DNA from 4 places in the Kitasatospora brasiliensis genome. Region 4 is predicted to be linked to each of the others. Evidence: riboswitches for the same ligand, from Rfam matches in the RefSeq annotation. Region 4 holds a riboswitch; each other region holds the start of a gene.
What was found. A riboswitch is a leader RNA that binds a small molecule or an ion and turns the genes downstream of it on or off. The one in region 4 is predicted to bind cobalamin.

Region 1: it holds a riboswitch for cobalamin, as region 4 does, so the genes downstream of both, nicT (Nickel transporter NicT) here and QWJ13_RS00270 (prenyltransferase/squalene oxidase repeat-containing protein) in region 4, are expected to answer to the same signal.
Region 2: it holds a riboswitch for cobalamin, as region 4 does, so the genes downstream of both, QWJ13_RS21065 (FecCD family ABC transporter permease) here and QWJ13_RS00270 (prenyltransferase/squalene oxidase repeat-containing protein) in region 4, are expected to answer to the same signal.
Region 3: it holds a riboswitch for cobalamin, as region 4 does, so the genes downstream of both, QWJ13_RS29595 (ABC transporter substrate-binding protein) here and QWJ13_RS00270 (prenyltransferase/squalene oxidase repeat-containing protein) in region 4, are expected to answer to the same signal.

The regions. Positions count from the first base shown of each region.
Region 1 is NZ_JAUOOW010000001.1:576,161-580,724, forward strand. Features, by position in the region: gene nicT (Nickel transporter NicT) at 1-1,038, opposite strand, end outside; cobalamin riboswitch at 1,070-1,280, opposite strand; gene QWJ13_RS02590 (hypothetical protein) at 1,439-3,112, shown strand; gene QWJ13_RS02595 (AAA family ATPase) at 3,109-4,564, opposite strand, start outside.
Region 2 is NZ_JAUOOW010000005.1:338,522-343,085, reverse strand. Features, by position in the region: gene QWJ13_RS21080 (nuclear transport factor 2 family protein) at 1-18, opposite strand, end outside; gene QWJ13_RS21075 (ABC transporter substrate-binding protein) at 94-1,086, opposite strand; gene QWJ13_RS21070 (ABC transporter ATP-binding protein) at 1,110-1,907, opposite strand; gene QWJ13_RS21065 (FecCD family ABC transporter permease) at 1,904-2,998, opposite strand; cobalamin riboswitch at 3,105-3,235, opposite strand; gene sodN (superoxide dismutase, Ni) at 3,324-3,719, opposite strand; gene sodX (nickel-type superoxide dismutase maturation protease) at 3,966-4,328, shown strand; gene QWJ13_RS21050 (CGNR zinc finger domain-containing protein) at 4,380-4,564, opposite strand, start outside.
Region 3 is NZ_JAUOOW010000008.1:210,879-215,442, forward strand. Features, by position in the region: gene QWJ13_RS29590 (SAM-dependent methyltransferase) at 1-611, opposite strand, end outside; cobalamin riboswitch at 838-1,042, shown strand; gene QWJ13_RS29595 (ABC transporter substrate-binding protein) at 1,123-2,109, shown strand; gene QWJ13_RS29600 (FecCD family ABC transporter permease) at 2,106-3,185, shown strand; gene QWJ13_RS29605 (ABC transporter ATP-binding protein) at 3,182-4,033, shown strand; gene QWJ13_RS29610 (IS110 family RNA-guided transposase) at 4,007-4,564, opposite strand, start outside.
Region 4 is NZ_JAUOOW010000001.1:66,596-71,159, forward strand. Features, by position in the region: gene QWJ13_RS00265 (hypothetical protein) at 1-549, opposite strand, end outside; gene QWJ13_RS00270 (prenyltransferase/squalene oxidase repeat-containing protein) at 600-3,440, opposite strand; cobalamin riboswitch at 3,547-3,684, opposite strand; cobalamin riboswitch at 3,788-3,865, shown strand; gene QWJ13_RS00275 (prenyltransferase/squalene oxidase repeat-containing protein) at 3,987-4,564, shown strand, end outside.

The DNA.
Region 1 (4,564 bases), 510 kb from region 4:
GAACAGCCCGGCGATCGCGTAGCCGACGTTGTCCAGCGAGATGTCCGCGATGAACCCGGTGACCGGGTCGGTCAGGTCGAGCTTCTCGTGCAGCACCCCGACCAGCTCGATGGTGCCGATGATGAAGGCCACCGCGATCGACAGACCGGTGATGGTCAGGTTGTAGTACACCTTCCGCACCGGGTTGGCGAAGGCCCACTGGTACGCGAAGTTCATGAACGTCCCGTCCAGGGTGTCGAACAGGCTCATCCCGGCCGCGAACAGCAACGGCAGGCAGACGATCGCGTACCAGGGCAGCCCCGAGGCCGCGCCCGAACCGGCCATCACCATCAGGGTGACCTCGGTCGCGGTGTCGAAGCCCAGGCCCAGCACCATCCCCACCGGGAACATCTGCCCCGGCCGGGTGATCGAGCGGGTCGCCCGGTTCAGCACCCGGGCCATGAAGCCCCGCGAGTCCAGGTGCGCCTCCAGCTCCTTCTCGTCGAACTGCCCGGCCCGCATCGCCCGGAACACCTTGAGGATGCCGAGCAGCGCCGCCAGGTTGAGCGCGCCGATCAGGTAGAGGAACACGCCGGAGGTGGTCGTCCCGACCACGCCGAGCCACTTGTGGGTGGTCGACTCGTCGTCCATCAGGGTGTTCGCCAGCTGCGCCCCGCCCGCCACCAGGGCGGCCATCAGCACCACCATCGAGGAGTGCCCGAGGGCGAACCAGAAGCCCACCGAGACCGGCCGCTTCCCGTCCGCCATCAGCTTGCGGGTGGTGTTGTCGATCACCGCGATGTGGTCGGCGTCGAAGGCGTGCCGCATGCCGAGGGTGTAGGCGGTGATGCCCAGGCCCACCCCGAAGACCTGGGTGCCGACCTCGTACTTCTCGGGTGCGACCAGGAAGATCAGGGTGCCGAAGGCCACCACGTGCATGGCCAGGATCACCCCCATCAGCCCGACCGTACGGACGGTGTCCTCGCGCCGCCACGCGAAGGTGGGCAGCACGGAGGGGGCCGGCTTGGCGCCGCCGGCCACGGTTTCGGGCAGGGTCATCTGCGGATCACGCTCCAGCACCTCGTGGAATACCTCGTGAGATGCCGTGGCCGGTCTCCTGGCTTACGGGACACCCGTACCCGCCTTCCCAGGCGCGAGGCGCCCAGTGGCTTCATGGGTACCGGCGACGCTCCTCCACGGGCGGAGGAACGACCCGATCACAGTGGCGAGGGCCGCTCCGGGCTGGGACCCCTGAGGGTCCGTCACCGGTCTTCCCGAGCACCACGGCGGGCAACACGGTAGGGGCCTCACCCGACCCGTGCAAGGCCCCAGACCTGCGCAGGTGTCCGGAATCACAGAACGCCGCCGGACGCGGACGCCCGCACGCGTCCCGTACATCCGGCCGACCCGATCTCCGGAAGGGCGCGCCGCCGCCGGGCCCGATGAGTACGATCATGGTGTGCCGTCCCACCCCCACGTCTGGCCCGCCGACCGCTGGAACACCCGGCCGGTCAGGGCCCGCGTGCTGGCGGTCGCCCGCACCCTCACCTCGGCCACCCGGGTCCTGGACGTCCTCACCCTGCTGAGCCCGGACGGCGTCGAGCGGTACTTCACCGTCAACCCCGGCTCCGCCTTCGCCGACCGCGCCCTGGACGAGTACCTGCACGGCCTGCCCGGCTTCACCGTGCTGGACTGGGAGGACGCCGTCCGCCGCCGCTTCGACCTGGCCGTCGCCTGCGCCGTCCACTCCTCCATGCACCGCCTGGACGCCCGCCTCGTCGTCCTCCCGCACGGCGCCGGCTACAACCGCCTGGTCACCGAGTCCACCGGCGACGCGGTCAGCGCCGCCGGCCTGTCCCGGAACGAACTCACCCACCGCGGACGGGTGTTCGTGGACGTCCTCGGCCTCTCCCACCCCGAGCAACTGGACCGGCTGCGGGTCTCCTGCCCCGAGGCGCTGGACGTCGCCCGGGTGGTCGGCGACCCGTGCTTCGACCGGATGCTCGCCAGCCGGCGCTCCCGGGACGGCTACCGCGCCGCCCTCGGCGCCGTCGACGGGCGGCGGCTCGTCGTCGTCAACTCCACCTGGAGCGAGCACTCGTTATTCGGCCGCCGCCCCGACCTCCCCCAGCGGCTGGTCCGCCGGCTGCCCGCCGACGAGTACACCGTCGCCGTGGTGCTGCACCCCAACATCTGGAGCCGGCACGACCCCGAGGCCCTGCTCGACGGCGCCCGCCGGATGGGCCTGCGCCTGATCCCGCCCCACCAGGGCTGGCAGACCGCCCTGGTCGCCGCCGACCTCCTGATCGGCGACCACGGCTCGGTCTCCTTCTACGGCGCCGCCCTGGAGCGCCCCACCGTGCTGGTCGCCACCGGCGCCGCCGAACTCGACCCGCGCTCCCCCAGCTACGACTTCGGCCAGAACGCGCCCGTCCTCGACCCCGACGGCGACCTCGCCGCCCAGGTCGAACGGGCCCTCGCCCAGGACCCGGCCGCCCTGCGCGGGATCACCGACCGCTCCCTCGCCCACCGCGGCGAATCCGCCCGGCTGCTGCGCCCGCTGCTCTACTCCTTCCTGGACCGGTTGGACGAACCCGCGGACGAGCCGGCCCTGCCGCCCTACCCCAAGCCCGCGCCGCACCCCGAGACCGCCGAGCGGCCCACCGCGTACGACGTCGAGGGCAAGAGCGAGGGGACGGAGGTGAGCCTGCGGCGCTACCCCTTCGACCCGAACGACCACACCCCGCGCGGCTTCCACGCCCTCACCGACGAACACCCCGGCGACGCCCTGCGCTACACCGCGGAGGTCCTCGCCCGGACGGAGGTGCGCGCCGAACGCCCCGCCACCCGCTGGCTCACCGACTCCGCCACCGAACTGCCCGGCCTCGCCGTCGCGGTGGCCGCCCTCGGCCCGGCCCGCCACCTGCTCCGGCTGCGCGGCGGCCTGCTCCTGGAGGCCCGCGCCGAGCCGGACTGGGAGCGCCCCGACCCCGGCGTCGACCCGCTGCTGCTCGGCTCCGCGGTGGCCTGCTGGCTCACCGACGGCGGCGACCCGGCCGGTCTCCCCGAGCACGGGCTCACCATCCGCACCGGCGAGCACCGCACCCGGGTGTCCTTCCGCACCGGGCCCTAGTTCCGCAACTCCCGCAGCCGGGCGCGGCTGCGCTCGGCCAGCTCCTCGTCCCCGCGCTGCTCGGCGAGGGCGACCAGCAGGGTGTGGGCCTGGGCCTCCTTCGCCGGCTGGCTCCGGTCTGCGGCCTGCCGGGCGCAGTCCTCCGCCTGGACGACGGCGAGGTCGAGCTGCCCGAGCGCCTGGTGAGCGCGGGCGCGGATCAGCGGCAGCTTCATCAGCATGTCCTCGTCCCGCGTCCGCTCGGCCTGGGCCGTGGCCTCGGCCAGCAGGGTCAGCGCCTGCTCCGGACGGCCGTCGGCGATCAACGCCTGCGCCAGGTTGTAGCTCTGGACGATCTCGCCGTGCTCGTCACCCCGGTTCGCCGCCAGGGCCAGGGTGAACCGCCGCACCGCGTCGGCCGGGCGGCCGTCGGCCAGGCAGAGCAGACCGTCCGTCTCGTGGAGCACCCCGACCACCTGGCGGTTGGCCACCAGCGGTACCAGCTCGGTGGCGAGCGCCAACTGCTCGGCGGCGAGCCGGAATTCCTTGCGCTCGTGGTGGGCGCGGGCGAGCTGGTTGCGCATCCGGACCACGGCGTCCGGGCAGTTGTCCCACTGGGCCGACTCGATGCCGCGCTCGTGGGTCGCGATCCAGTCGTCGTAGAGCTTGCGGCCGTGGTACAGCGGCCAGAGCGACTCGCAGAGCCGCCACACCTCACCGTGCCAACCGCGTGCGGCCGCCGCCTCCACCACCGCGCGCAGGTTGGCGCGTTCAGCGTGCAGCCATTCCATGGCGTCGGAGTCGAACCCCGGCAGGTCGTCGCCGGTCGGTTCCTGCAATCGGAGCCTCTTGCCCAGCGCACGATCGGCGAGTGACGCCCGGCCCCGGTAATACGCCACATCCCGAGCCAAAAGCTCCTCGCGGCCCGGCAATTCGCGGGCGCAGGCGTACGCGTGCGTCCGCACCACGTCATGCGCCTGGTAACGCTCCCCCGGCCCGTCGTCCACCACCTCGTCCACCAAGTGCACAAGGTGCAGTTCGTCCAGCGCTTCCGCCGCCCCCTCCACGCCCACCGCGGCCGCCAGTTCGGCCGACACGAAGGGGCCGGGGTGCACTCCGATCAGGTGGTAGAGCGCCTGGGCCTGCTCCGACAGCCGCTCGTACACTGGGTCATAGGTCCGCCGGAGGTTTCCCTCCTCATTGTTCAGCACGGCCAACCTGCGTTCCTGGTCTCCGAGTTCGGCCACCACCTGGCCTACCTTCAGACGAGAGCGGCCGAGCAGCTGACCCCCGACCGCGTTCAGCGCGAGCGGCAGCCCTTCGCAGCGCTCGACCAGCGCCGCGATCTCCCGGTCGGCGCCCCGATCGGGCCCGAGCCAACCTCGCACCAACGTGGCACCGGCCGCCGGGCTCAGCCGGTCCAGCTCCCGCACCTCGGCCCCGTCCATGCGCAGCGCGCCCAGCCGACGTCCA
Region 2 (4,564 bases), on a different contig from region 4:
GGTCGCCATGGTGGTCATGATCTCGCTCCTCCGGTCGGGTTCCGTCGGCTCGCACTTCGAGCGTACGCCCGGCCGCCCCCGCCGCCCGCGCGGTCAGCGGGCCGTTACGGTGCGCAGGTAGGCGGCCAGCGCGCTGATCGCGGCCGGGTTGCGCGGGCTCTCCACCATGTCGACGTAGTCCATGGTGAAGATCCGGTCGTTCCTGATCGCGGCGACGTTCGCCAGCGGCGGGAAGGACGTGAGGAAGCGGCGCTTCTCCTCGGCGCCGGTGCTGCCGTAGTCGTTGATCACGATCACCTCGGGGTCGAGCCGCACCACGCTCTCCCAGCCGGCCGTGAACCAGGTGTCGGCGCGGTCGCCCATGATGTTGGTCCCGCCGGCCTTGGCGATGATCTCGTTGGCGGCGGCGAACTTCCCGGCGGTGTACGGCTTGTCCTGCCCGCTGTCGTACAGGAAGACGGACGGGTGGCGCTCGGGCTGGGGGACGGCGGCGATCTGCGCCTTGAAGCCGGCGATCAGCTTGTCGGCGCGGTCCTTGACGTCGAAGATCTCGCCGAGGTTGGTCAGGTCGGTGTAGAGCGCCTCCAGTGGGTCCATCACGCCGCGCTCGGTGCCCTTGCCGCTGCGGCAGGACTCGCTGAGCACGTAGGAGTCGATGCCGAGCGCCTTGAAGGCCTGCGGGGTGACGCCGGCGCCCTCGTCGAAGCCGTAGTGCCAGCCGGCGAAGACCAGGTCGGCCTTGGCGTCCAGGGCGATCTCCTTGGTGAGTACCTTCTTGGAGAGCCAGGTGGTCTGCTGGTAGCCGTCCTTCCAGGAGACCTGGTCGATCCTGCCCTTGTCGTCGGGCATCACGTAGCCGGCCATCCGGTCGGCGAGGCCGAGCGAGAGCATCAGCTCGGTGATGTTGACGTCGTTGGTCACCACCCGGGCGGGCTTCTGGGCGAAGGTGAGCTTCTCGCCGCAGTTCTCCACCGTCACCGGGTAGTGGGCGGTGGTGGTGGCGGCCTCCTTGGGGGCGATCTCGGCGCCGCAGGCGGTGAGTCCGAGGGTGAGCAGGGCGGCGGCGGCAACGGCCTTGGTACGCACGGTGGTTCCTTCGACGGGGTGGATCAGGCGGAGGGGGCGAGGCGGTCGAACAGCAGCTGGACGGCGCCGGTCTCCGGGTGCCGCACCGGGGTGGCGCGGACGCCGAACACCTCGGCCAGCAGGGCGGGTCGGAGCACCTCGTGGGGCGGGCCGGAGGCGACGATCCGCCCCGCCCGCAGCACGTACAGCAGGTCGCAGTGGCCGGCCGCCAGGTTGAGGTCGTGCAGCGCGGTGAGCACCGTCGGGCCGGCCTCGCGGGCGAGCGCCAGCACCTCCAACTGGTGGGCGATGTCGAGGTGGTTGGTGGGTTCGTCCAGCACCAGCAGGCGCGGCTCCTGGACCAGCGCGCGGGCGAACAGCACCCGCTGCTTCTCGCCGCCGGACAGGCTCAGGAAGCCCCGCTCGGCGAGGTGCCCGGCCCGGACCTTGCGCAGCGCCTCGGCGCAGCGCTCCTCGTCCCCGTCGGTGGGGGCGCCGAAGCCGCGGCGGTGCGGCAGCCGGCCCATGGCGACCACCTCGGCCACGGTGAAGTCGAACTCGGCGGAGTGCTCCTGGGAGAGCGCGGCCACCCGCCGGGCGCTCGCGCGGGCGGTGAGCGCGTGCAGGTCGTCGCCGGCCAGCCGGACGGCGCCGCCGGCGGGCTTGAGCACCCGGTAGACGCAGCGCAGCAGGGTCGACTTGCCGCTGCCGTTCGGCCCGACCAGTCCGACCACCTGCCCGGCGGCGGCCGCCAGGTTCACCTCGTGGACCAGCCGGGTGCCGGCCAGCTCCACCGAGACGGCGTCCACGGCGAGGTCCTGGGCTTCGGTCGTCCCGTTCATCGGCCGGCTCCGAAGGCCTGGCCGCGGCGGCGCATCAGCAGCAGGAAGGCGGGCACGCCGAGCACCGCGGTGAACACCCCGACGGGCAGTTCGGCGGGCGCCAGCAGGGTGCGCGACGCGATGTCCACCCAGACCAGCAGCAGTGCCCCGGCGAGCGGCGCGATCACCAGCACCCGGCGGTGCCCGGCGCCGACCAGCATCCGGGCCAGGTGCGGCATCAGCAGCCCGACGAAGCCGATCGCCCCGCTGACCGCGACCACGGTGCCGGTGACGGCGGCGGTGACCACGAACAGCTCGCGGCGCAGCCGGTCCGGGTCCACCCCGAGCGAGGCGGAGGTCTCGTCGCCCATGGCGAGCGCGTCCAGCCGGCCGGCGGCGCACTGCAGGTAGGCCAGGCCGGCCAGCACGGTGGCGGCGGCGAGCGGCACCTTGCCCCAGGTGGCGCCGCCGAGGCTGCCGAGCAGCCACATCATGGCGTCCCGGGCGGCCTCGCCGCGGTCGGCGGCGAAGACCATCAGGGTGGTGGCGGCGGAGAAGCCGTAGGACAGGGCGGTGCCGGTGAGCACCAGGCGCAGCGGGGTGAGCCCGTACGCGGTGCGGGCGGCGAGGTAGACCAGTGTCATCGCGGCGAGCGCGGAGCCGAAGGCGGAGGCGGAGATCGCCCACACCCCGAGCGAGGCGAAGGCGCCGAACAGCAGGACGGCGTTGGCGCCGACGGCCGCGCCGGAGGAGATGCCGAGGACGAAGGGGTCGGCCAGGGCGTTGCGCACCAGGGCCTGGACGGCGACGCCGCAGGCGGCCAGTCCGGCGCCGACCACGGCGGCGAGGATGGTGCGCGGCAGCCGGATCTGCCAGACGATCGCGTAGGCGGCGGCCTCGTCCGCGTCCAGCCGACCGCCGGTCAGTCCGGCGCCGAGCAGCCGCAGGACGTGGGGCAGGTCGATCCCGGAGGAGCCGAGGGCGACCCCGCAGACCAGCGAGAGCAGCAGGGCGACGGCGAGGCCGGCGGCGAGCGGGGCGACGGGTGCGCGGCGGGTGGGCGGGCCGGCCGCGCGGTCTGCGGGCGCGCGGTCCACGGAGGGGCGGTTCACGGGTGCGCCTTGCCTCGGGCCGCGGGTGCGCCGGGGCGGGCGCGCGGGCGTGCCGGGGCGCCGTTCCCCTCGCAGTCCGCGGCGAGTTGTCGGGAGGTCGGCGGCCGAGGGCGATCGGGCTGGCGTGGCCGTCCGGGCTGGTACGGGCCGCGCTCACCGTTGCGGGTCAGCGCCGGATTCACACCGGACTTCCCCCTCGGACGCCCTGGCAGCATAACAGCCGCTCAGGGCATTCAACCCTTACCGATGGCGGGTGGGACGTGAACGCACGACCGCCCCCGTCCGGTGGTCCGGACGGGGGCGGTCGGGTGGCGACTCGTCAGGCTCAGGCCTGCTTGGTCTCCCAGAAGATCTTGTCGACCTCGGCGATCAGGTCCAGCAGGGCCTGGCCGGTGGCCGGGTCGGTGGACGCCTTGGCGGCCGAGGCGGCCTTCAGGGTGTCGTTGATCAGCTGGTGCAGCTGCGGGTACTTCTCGAAGTGCGGGGCCTTGAAGTAGTCGCTCCACAGCACCGAGATGTGGTGCTTGACGGCCTCGGCGCGCTGCTCCTTGATGATGATGGCGCGGGCGCGGAAGTGCGCGTCCTCGTTGGCCTGGTACTTCTCCTGGGTGGCCTTGACGGACTCGGCCTCCAGCTTGGCCTGCGCCGGGTCGTAGACGCCGCACGGCAGGTCGCAGTGGGCGTGGGCGGTGGCGCGAGGTGCAAACAGACGAGAGAACATGGGAGTCCTTCCTTAGATCGTCTTCCCGCGCCCGAGATTACCCTTCCGCCCTCCCGGATTCGCGATCGGGCGGTGGGCCTAGGGCAAAAGGCGGACCGGGAACCATGTCATTTCGGACATCGAACGGATGACGGTCCGTACGGCAGACTGGGGGTCGGCCGAGCGGGAGGAGGAGTCGTGGCGCGGAGCACGCGACCGGAGGGCAGCGCACTGCCGTTCGGGCTGGTCGACGTGGCGGGGCCGTCGATGGTCCCGACCCTGCGCGAGGGCGACCGGCTGCTGGTCCGCTACGGGGCCCCGATCCGGCCGGGCGCGGTGGTGCTCTTCCGGCACCCCTTCCAGCAGGACCTGCTGGTGGTGAAGCGGGCCGCGGAGCGCCGGGCCGAGGGCTGGTGGCTGCTGTCCGACAACCGCCCGGTGGACAGCGACAGCCGCAGCTACGGTGCCGTCCCGGACGAGCTGGTGCTCGGCCGGGCGCTGCTGCGGCTGCGTCCGAGCCCGGCCTGGCTGGCGCCGGGCCGTCGACTGGAGCGGCTGCTGCTCACCCCGCGGCTGGCCCGGGTGCCGGGCCTGGCCCGCCGGCTCGGCGCCTGGGTCGAGGACGTCTAGAAGCGGGCGTCTGGAAGCGGACGTCTGGAAGCGGGCGTGGAGAACGCGCCGCTACGCCTGGGCGGCGGCCTCCGCCTCCTGGCGCTTGCGGGCCCGGTAGGCGGCCACGTTGGCGCGGGTCGCGCAGCGGTCCGAGCAGTAGCGGCGGGAGCGGTTGGTCGAGGTGTCCAGGTAGGCGTTGCGGCAGGGCGCGGCCTGGCAGATGCCGAGCCGGTCGGCGCCCAGCTCGGTCAGGT
Region 3 (4,564 bases), on a different contig from region 4:
TCGTCGAGCGGCACGGTCGTCGAGCCCATGGTCTGCCGCAGCGGGTGGGTGGCGGGGGACGGCGAGCGGCGTCGGAAGAAGTCGGTCAGCACGACCCTGCCGCCGGGGCGCAGCACCCGGCGCATCTCCCGCAGGACCCGCCCCCGGTCGGGCATGTGGGGCATCGACTCGATCGCGAGGACGGCGTCGAAGGAGGCGTCGGCGTACGGCAGGTCCATGGCGTCGGCCTGCCGGAAGGACACCTGGCCCCGGAGGCCGGCGGTGTGCGCCAGCTCGTCGGCGCGGGCGATCTGCTCCCGGCTGACCGCGATGCCCGTCACCTCGGCGCCGGTGCGGCGGGCGATCCGTACGGCCGGGGCGCCCACCCCGCAGCCGACGTCCAGCAGGCGGGCCCCGGAGCCGAGCCGCAGGCGCTGCGCCATGACGTCGGTGAGCCGGTCGGTGGCCTGGTCGTACGTCAGCTCGCTGTGCGGGCCGTCCCAGTAGCCGAGGTGGGCGTTGTAGCCGTGCCCGTTCCCCAGGAGGTCGGCGCCGAGCAGGGTCATCCGGTCGTACATCCGCCCGACCTCCTCGGGTACGGGAGCGTTCGGCGCCGGGACGCGTTCTGCCATCTGTCCTCCTGGGGGTGACCGCCGTCGTCTGCCGCACGATCACTATCGCGTGCGGCCGGGGGCCGAAACACCGCGCGGGCGATCGGCACCGTACGGGGGAGCGGGCGCGTCGTGCGGGTACTCCACTTGTCCGAGGAACGCCGCCGGTCTCCAGGCGACGGGCGGCGCCGCGAGCGGCCCGGGCGGCCGTCCCAGGAGCCGGGCGGCACCGCTTTGACCACGCCTGATACCGTGCCAACGCCGTGGTGCACGGGAAACCGGTCGAAGTCCGGTGCGGCCCTCGCCACTGTTGCCGCGGAGTGTCGCGGCCCTCGCTGACCGGCTTGCCCAGCGGTCAGGGCCACTGGGCGGGTCACAAGAGCCGCTTGGGAAGGTCGGTCGCGGCGCGTCGATGCGGAAGCCAGGAGACCGGCCACGGCGCGACATGTTCCACGAGGGTTTTGGAGAACACGTGCCCAGCGGTCAGCCGCGTCCGTTTCGTTCCATATGTTCCGCTCGTCCCACCGGTGCGATGCGCGCCGGCCGGGTGCTCGGGGCCTTCCTGTTCATCGGCGTGCTCGGAGCCTGCACCGGCGCCCCCGCGCCCGTCGCGTCCGGCGGGGCGACCGGAAGCGCCGGGCCGGTCAGCGTGGACAACTGCGGGACCACCGTGTCCGTCGGCGCACCGCCCGAGCGGCTGGTGACGCTCAACCAGGGTGCCACCGAGGTGGCCCTGGCCCTCGGCCTGCAGTCCCGCATGGCCGGTACCGCCTACCTCGACGATGCCGTCCCGGAGAAGTGGAAGGCGGCCTACGACTCCGTCCCGGTGCTCTCCAAGAAGTACCCGACGAAGGAGAACCTCCTCGCGGCCCGTCCCGACTTCCTGTACGCCTCCTACTCCAGCGCGTACACCGACAAGGTCGCGGGCACCCGGGAGGAACTGCGGGGCCAGGGCATCCCGTCCTACGTGTCCCCGTTCGGCTGCTCGGACAAGTCCCTGGTGCCGCCGACGACCTGGCAGGCGGCGTGGGGCGAGCTGAACGACGTCGCCAAGGTCTTCGGTGTCACGGACCGGGCCGCCGCGATCCGGCAGCAGCAGGAGCAGCAGCTGGCCCAGCTGACCGCGACGGCCGCGGGCAAGGGCCTGAAGGTCCTGTGGTACGACTCGGACACCAAGACGCCGTTCGTCGGCGCCGGCCACGGCGGACCCCAGCTGGTGCTCGACGCCGTGGGCGCCACCAACGTCTTCGGGGACCTGCCCGGCGGCTGGCAGACCGTGAGCTGGGAGAAGGTCGTCGCGGCGGACCCGGACGCCATCGTGCTCGCGGACGCCGACTGGGACTCGGCCCAGTCCAGGATCGACTACCTGGAGAACGACCCCGTCCTGAGCCGGCTCGCGGCCGTGCGGCGCAAGGCCTTCGTGGTGCTGCCGTTCTCGGAGTCCACCCCCGGCGTGCTGCTCGCCGACGGCGCCGCCAAGGTGTCCGCCGGACTGAGCCGGCTGCGCCCGGGTTCATGACCACCGCGCCCCACCCCGTCGCGCGGCGCTCCGGCCGGGGCCGCGCGACGGCGGTCCTGGCCGTCGGCGTGGCCCTGCTGCTGACCACCGTGCTCCTCGGCCTGGCCGTGGGCTCGCAGCCCGAGCCGCTCCGGACGGTGATCGACGTCGTCCTGCGCCGTCTCGGGCTGGGCGACCCGCACGTGACCCTGCTGGACGACCGGATCGTCTGGCAGCTGCGGCTGCCCAGGGTCCTGGGAGCGGCCGCCACCGGCGCCGGCCTCGCGGTCTGCGGCGCGGTGCTGCAGACGCTGACCGGCAACGACCTGGCCGACCCGTTCCTGCTCGGGATCTCCGACGGAGCCGCCGCCGGCGCGGTCACCGTGATCGTCCTCGGCGTCGGGGTGACCGGCGCCGAGGGCACCGGAGCGGTGGCGACGGCGGCCTTCGCCGGCGCGCTGCTCGCCGCCGCCGTCGTCCTGGCCCTGGCCGGGGCGCGCACCCGGTCGCTGCCGACCACCCGGACCGTGCTCGCCGGCATCGCGGTGGGACAGATGTGCGGGGCCTACACCTCGTTCGTCGTGATGGTCCTCGGGGACCGCAACGCGGCGCGCGGTGTCATGGAGTGGACGCTGGGCTCGGTCGCCGGCGTGCGCTGGCCCACCGCCGTCTTCCTGACGGCGGTCGCGCTGGCCGGTGTCACGGTCCTGGCCTCCTCGGCCCGCGACCTGGACGCCTTCGCCTTCGGCGAGACCTCCGCCCGCTCCCTCGGCGTCCACGTCGAGCGCACCCGCTGGGTCCTCGTCGCCACCGCCGCGCTGGTGACCGCGTGCCTGGTCGCCCACACCGGCGTCATCGGGTTCCTCGGCCTGGTCGTACCGCACGTGGTCCGTCTCGTCTGCGGCCCGCGCCACGCCCTGCTGCTGCCCGTGTCGGCCCTGATGGGCGCGTCCCTCCTGGTCGGCAGCGACATCGTGGCGCGCTCGGTCCTCCCCGAGCGGGAGATCCCCGTCGGCGTCATCACGGCCGGGCTCGGAGCGCCCTTCTTCGCCTGGCTGCTGTGGCGCCAGGGGCGGGCCGACGGGAGGGCACAGTGACGCCGGCGCCCCCCGTCGGGCTGCGCGCGGAAGGGCTGCGGGTGCGCGTCGGCGCGGCCACCCTGCTGGACGAGGTCTCGCTCGCGTTCGGCCCCGGCCGGGTCACCGGCCTGCTCGGGCCCAACGGCGCCGGGAAGACCACCCTGCTGCGCGCGGTCGCCGGACTGACCCGGCCGAGCGCGGGGCGGGTCCTCCTGGACGGGGAGGACCTCCACGCGCTCACGGCCCGCCGACGAGCACGGCAGATGGCCTTCATGGAGCAGCAGGCGGACACCCGGCTGTCGCTGCCGGTCCGTCAGGTCATCGAGCTCGGACGCACGCCGCACCGCGGCCGCTGGCCCGTGCCGACGACCGCCGCCGCCGACGCCCACGAGCGGTCCGTGTTCGCCGACGCCGTCGCCGCGGCCGACGTCGGCCACCTGCTCGACCGGTCCTGGCCGACGCTGTCGGGCGGCGAGCGGCAGCGGGTCCAGCTCGCGCGGGCGCTGGTGCAGGAGCCCGGGGTGCTCCTGCTCGACGAGCCCACCAACCACCTCGACCTGCGCCACCAGCTCGGCTTCCTGGAAACCGTCCGCGGGCTGGGCATCACCACGGTGGCCGCGCTGCACGACCTCGAACTCGCCGCCGCCTACTGCGACGAGGTCGCCGTCCTGCTCGACGGCCGACTGGTCGCCCACGGGCCGGTCTCCGAGGTGCTCACCTCGCCCATGGTCGCGCGCGTCTACGGCGTCGACGTCACCGTGGAGCGACACCCCCGGCACGACAGACCGCACATCCGCTGGAACGGACTGCTCCACCGAAAGGACTTCCCAATCGTGATGTCAAGCCGCAGCCGTGACGGGAGGTGAATCTTGATAGCACTGTCCGTCACGGATCATCGCCCACAGGACGTTGAGCCTGCGCCGGGCGAGAGCGAGCAGGGCCTGCTTGTGGCCCTTCCCCTCGGCCCGTTTGCGCTGGTAGTAGGCCTTGGAGGCGGGGCACGTCGTGGTGCTGACCATGGCCGAGAGGTACATGCTCCGCAGCCGGCCGCGGTGGTATCGCTTGGGCCTGCGGAGGTTGCCGCTGACGCGGCCGGAGTCGCGGGGTCTGGGGGCGAGGCCGGCGAACCCGGCCAGACGATCAGCACTGCCGAAGGCGTCCATGTCACCGCCGGTGGCGGCGATGAACTCGGCTCCGAGCCTGGGGCCCATGCCCGGCAGACTGCGGATCACCTCGGCGTGCGGATGCTCGCGAAACCGGGCCTCGATCAGGGCGTCGAGCTCGGCGATCTCCTCATCAAGGGCCATCACTCCCTTCGCGAGGCGGGCGACCATGGCGGCGGCCAGCTTCTCCCCGGGCAGCGCGGTCAGCTGGGCCTGGGCGGCCTCCACAGCCGT
Region 4 (4,564 bases):
TCCGGTACTGCCCGCGCCGCCCTGGCCCTGGCCGCCCGGGGTGGTGTTGCGGGCCCGCAGCGAGTCCGGTGAGACGGTGGGACGGCCCTCGGTGCCCTCGATGTTGGTGCCGCCGAAGATCCACAGGTCCACGCTGCCGGGCTTCGGGTGGTACGACATCGCGCCGAGCTGGCTGTAGCTCCAGTCGTTCTCCCCGGGGTCGGCGTGCCAGTACGACCAGTAGGCGCTGGCCGGTGGGGTGAGCACGCACTTCTCCTGCTCGGGCGGCGGGAACTGCTTGCCGCCCTGGTAGCCGCTGTACCCGATCCGGCAGATGAAGGCCGGGCCGTCGTGGCCGGTGCCGGTGGTCCGCCAGCCGCCCTGGTTGAGCAGTTCGTAGCCGGTGGTCGGGGTGGTGCCGCAGGAGCGCAGCATCGGGCCGCCCCACTTGCCGAGGTCCACGGCCAGGACGACGCCCGAGGTGGTGGTGCACTGGTCGATCGGCTGCGGGCCGGCGGCGGCCGGGGTGGCCGTGCCGAGCAGCGCCAGGACGCCAGCCGCGGCGCCCAGCCCGGTCGCCCGACGGCCATGGCTCAGGCGGCCCTTCACACGATGGAGCCTCACTGGTGCCTCCCCGGGTTGGTGCGGGCGCGGCGGATGCCGACGGCGGCGCCGCCGGTCAGCAGCAGGGCCAGCGCCAGCAGGGCGAGGGTGCTCGCCTCGGTGCCGGTCCGGGCCAGGTCGGAGCCGGTCGGGCCGGACGGGCCCGCGTGACCGGCGTTGCCCGAGTTACCGACTTTGCCGTCGTTGCCGTCGTTGATCACCGGCGCGGCACCGTCATCGCTGCCGGCGGGCGGGAGGGTCGCGGGGTGGCTGCCCTCGATGCCGGTCGGACTCGGGCTCGGCTTCGGCGAGCCGCTCGGGGAGGGCGAGCCGCCCGGCTCGGGCGTCCCCGCCTCCACCGGTCGGCTCAGCGTGCCGAAGGAGGTCCCGACCACGCCACCCAGCACCTGGGTGGAGGCCCGCACGTCCGAGCCCGGCTGCCCGCCCGCCGCGACGTTGAACCCGCCGTCCGGGTTCTGCTGCCCGGTCAGGAAGTCCCGGGCCCGCGCGATCGCCGTGCCGTACTTCCCGGCCCGCAGCGAGAGCGCCTGGACGGCCAGCGCCGCCGAGTTGGTGGAGTCGCCGGCCGCGCCGGGGAAGCCGCCGTCGGCGAGCTGCTTGCCCGCGATCCAGGTGACCGCGCGGTCCACCGCCTGCTTGGCGTTCGGGTCGTCTGTGAGCAGGTCGAGCGCCATCGCGGCGATCGCGGTGCTGTCCACGTCGGAGTCCCCGGTGGCCGGGATCAGGCTCGGCCAGGAGCCGTCGGGGTGCTGGAGGCCGCTCAGGTAGCGCACCGCCTCGGCGGCGTGGGCGGCGTCCCCGGCCCGCAGCTGGGCCATGATGCCGAGGGACTGGGAGAACACCGAGGTGGCGTACCGGTAGTTGCCCCGGTCGGCGCAGGCGGTGTCGGGAGCCCGGCCGCGCTCGGTGCAGACCATCGCGGCCAGGGCGGCGATCAGGTCCTGCCCGGCGAAGGCGCGCGGGTTGCGGCCGGTCACCTCGGCGAACAGCGCCGCCTTGCCGATCGAGCCGCCGCCGGCGAACTCGGTGCCCGCGCCCGTCCATTCGTTGACGCCGCGGCCGCCGCCGTCCTTGCCGCCGCGGTCGAAGAAGTCGGCGAGGCGGCGCAGCGCGGCGTCGTCCGTGCCGGTGGCGGCGAGCGCGAAGCCGGCGTCGATGGTGAGGCCGAAGTCGCCGAAGCCGGTGCCCGGGACGGACTCGTAGTAGTGGCCGTCCAGCAGTCGGGCCGGATCGGTGAGGTAGGCGCCGCCCTTGGCGAGGTCGGGCATCCGGCCGCCGGGCTGCGGGGTGGTGATGTCGTGGGTCAGCTCGGCGAGGTCGGTGCCGGCCAGGGCCAGGACGGCCTGTTCGGTGACGTAGCCGGCGGACTGGGTGGCCGTCGGGTCGGTGCCGAAGCCGCCGTCGGGCAGCTGCCGGGCGGCGAGCCAGCCGATGGCGGCCGTCCGGGCCTGGGCCCGGCCCGCCTGGCGCAGGGCCTGGGCGGCGAGGGCCGTGGTGTAGCTGTCGCCCGCGCCGGACGTGGGGTCCACCGGCAGCGCGCCGTCGGGCAGTTGGCGGCTCAGGATCCAGGCGTCGGAGCGCCCGGTCCGGTCGGCGGCGGTGCCGGTCCGGCGCAAGGCGAGGGAGGCCATGGCGCTGGTGCCCGGGTCGGCGTCGCAGGGCTCGCGGGGGCCGACGTAGACGGGGGAGAAGCCGCCGTCGGCGCACTGGGCGGAGAGCAGCCGGTCGACGGCGCTCTGCGGGACGGCGACGCCCGCGCGGGCGAGGGCGAGCAGGCCGAGGGTCTGGTTGACGGGCCAGGAGGCGCCCTCGAAGTCCCCGGCGGCGGCGCAGGCGCCGCCCCGGCCGGGGGCCTCACAGAGGTGGGAGGAGAGCGCGGCGATCAGGTCGTGGCCGCCGAAGTCGCTCGGGTTGCCGCCGGTGACCTCGGCGACCAGGGCGAGCAGCGCGGCGCCCCGGACGTCGGGGGCCGCGTCGGCGCCTGCGGGGAAGGCGAACTCCCCGGTGTGGGCGGCGAGGTAGGCGACGAGCTTGCGCAGGGTGTCGTCGTGCCCGCCGGCCGCCGCGAGCGCGAGGGCGGTGTTGGCGGTCGCGGCGTGGTCGAGGGTGCCCCAGTCGGGGTCGACCACGTGGTCGCCGTCGGTCAGCCGGCCGATCAGCCAGCGGGCGGCGGCGGGCAGGTCGCCCTGCGGCGGCTTCGGGGTGCCGGTGGGGGTCGTGGTCGGGGTGCCGGTCGGGGTCGGCGTGGCGCCGCCGCTCGGCGAGGGCGAGGCGCCGCCGGTGGCGCGGACCGACGCCGGGCTGAAGGTCGGCGCCCCGCTGGTGCCGCCGATGTCGGTGCCGCCGTACACCCAGGCCTCGACCTCGCCGGGCCCGGGCTTCTGGGACATCGCGCCGAGCGTGGCGTACTTCCAGGTGTCCTGTCCGGCCGGGGCGATCCAGTACGACCAGTACCCGGTGGCCTGCGGGGTGTTGACGCAGGCCTCCTTGTCGGGGGTCGGGTACTGGGTGCCGCCGTTGAACTCGGTGTTGCCGAGCCGGCAGATGAAGCCGGGGCCGTCATGGGCGGTGCCGGTGGTGGCGAACCCGGCGTTGTGCAGCAGGTTCATCCCGGTGGTGGGGTGGGCGTCGCACCCGCGCAGCACTCCGCCGCCGAAGGGGCCGAAGTCGACCGCGACGACGGCGCCGGAGGTGGCGGTGCACTGCTCCATCGGGTCCGCGTGCGCGGTCGCGGGCAGTGCCGCCAGGGCCAGGCTGCCCGCGGTCAGGGCGGTGGCCGCCGCCGGGGCGGCGGTGCCTCGCCGCCACCCGGTGGGACGGTGTCTGTGGACCGGCACGGAAACGACTCCCTGTGACTCCGGCGCCGGTCGCGGACACGCGGGTGCAGCAGGGCGCTCCCCGGAGCGGGGGCGTTCCGTACCGCGTCGCAGTCCTCGACGACGCTCGTGCGTATTCCGCGGTGCAGGCATTCCGGCTCGTCCGTCGCCACGAGCCGGAGGGGCTCGCCACGACGGGCACACGGTTGCGGGACAGCGCCGGAGTCGAACCGGCTTCCCCTGACAGCCACGGAGGAAAAACGCTTCATCAGACCACGCGCCCACCCGCAGGGTCAACGGTTCGTCATATCGCCTACGTCACGGCCGGTAGGGGCCGGAATGCGGTAACGTCCCGGCTCGGCCGAGCGGGGGAACCCGGTGCGAATCCGGGGCTGACGCGCAGCGGTGTACGGGGTGGTTCGTCCACCCCGCGAGCCCGAATGCCCGGCGGCCACACAGCTCTGCGGAAGTACGTCCACGCGATCCGGGCGTCGGCCGCCCCCGCGCCGGCGCACCTCCGTCGACGCACGGGCACGGTCGGAGCCCCCTACCCCAGGAGCCCTTCCCGTGACCACCGCCTCCCGTCTCACCGCTCGCCGCGGCCTCGCCGCCGCCGCCGTCCTGGCCGCCGCCGGCTGCGCGCTCGCCACCGCGATACCGGCCCAGGCCACCGCCACCCCCGCCCAGATCGCCACCTCCCGCGCCAACGGCGTCGCCTACCTGCGCACCCTCCAGGGCGCGGACGGCGGCTACGCGGGCAGCGGCCTGTCCAACGAGTGGGCGTTCAGCGCCTTCGCGGCCGCCGGTACCGCCGCCGCCGACATCACCCCGGGCGGCGACACCACCAAGAACGCCCGCCTGGTGTACCGCAACCAGCTCGCCGCGCCGACCTGGCCGAGCGCCAACCCGGTGGTCACCGACTACGAGCGCGGCATCCTCAACTCCTATGCGGCGGGCATCGATCCGGCCCGGGTCGGCCCCGGCCGCAACCTGGTCGCCGACGCGGTGTCCTACTGGCAGACCGCCGAGCCCGGCTACTACGGCTCGTCCGCCAACTTCAACGGCACCGTCTTCGCCCTGCTCGCCCTCGGCGGCGCCCGTACCCAGGCCGGCGCCCAGCGGGTGCCGCAGCCATTGCTGGACCT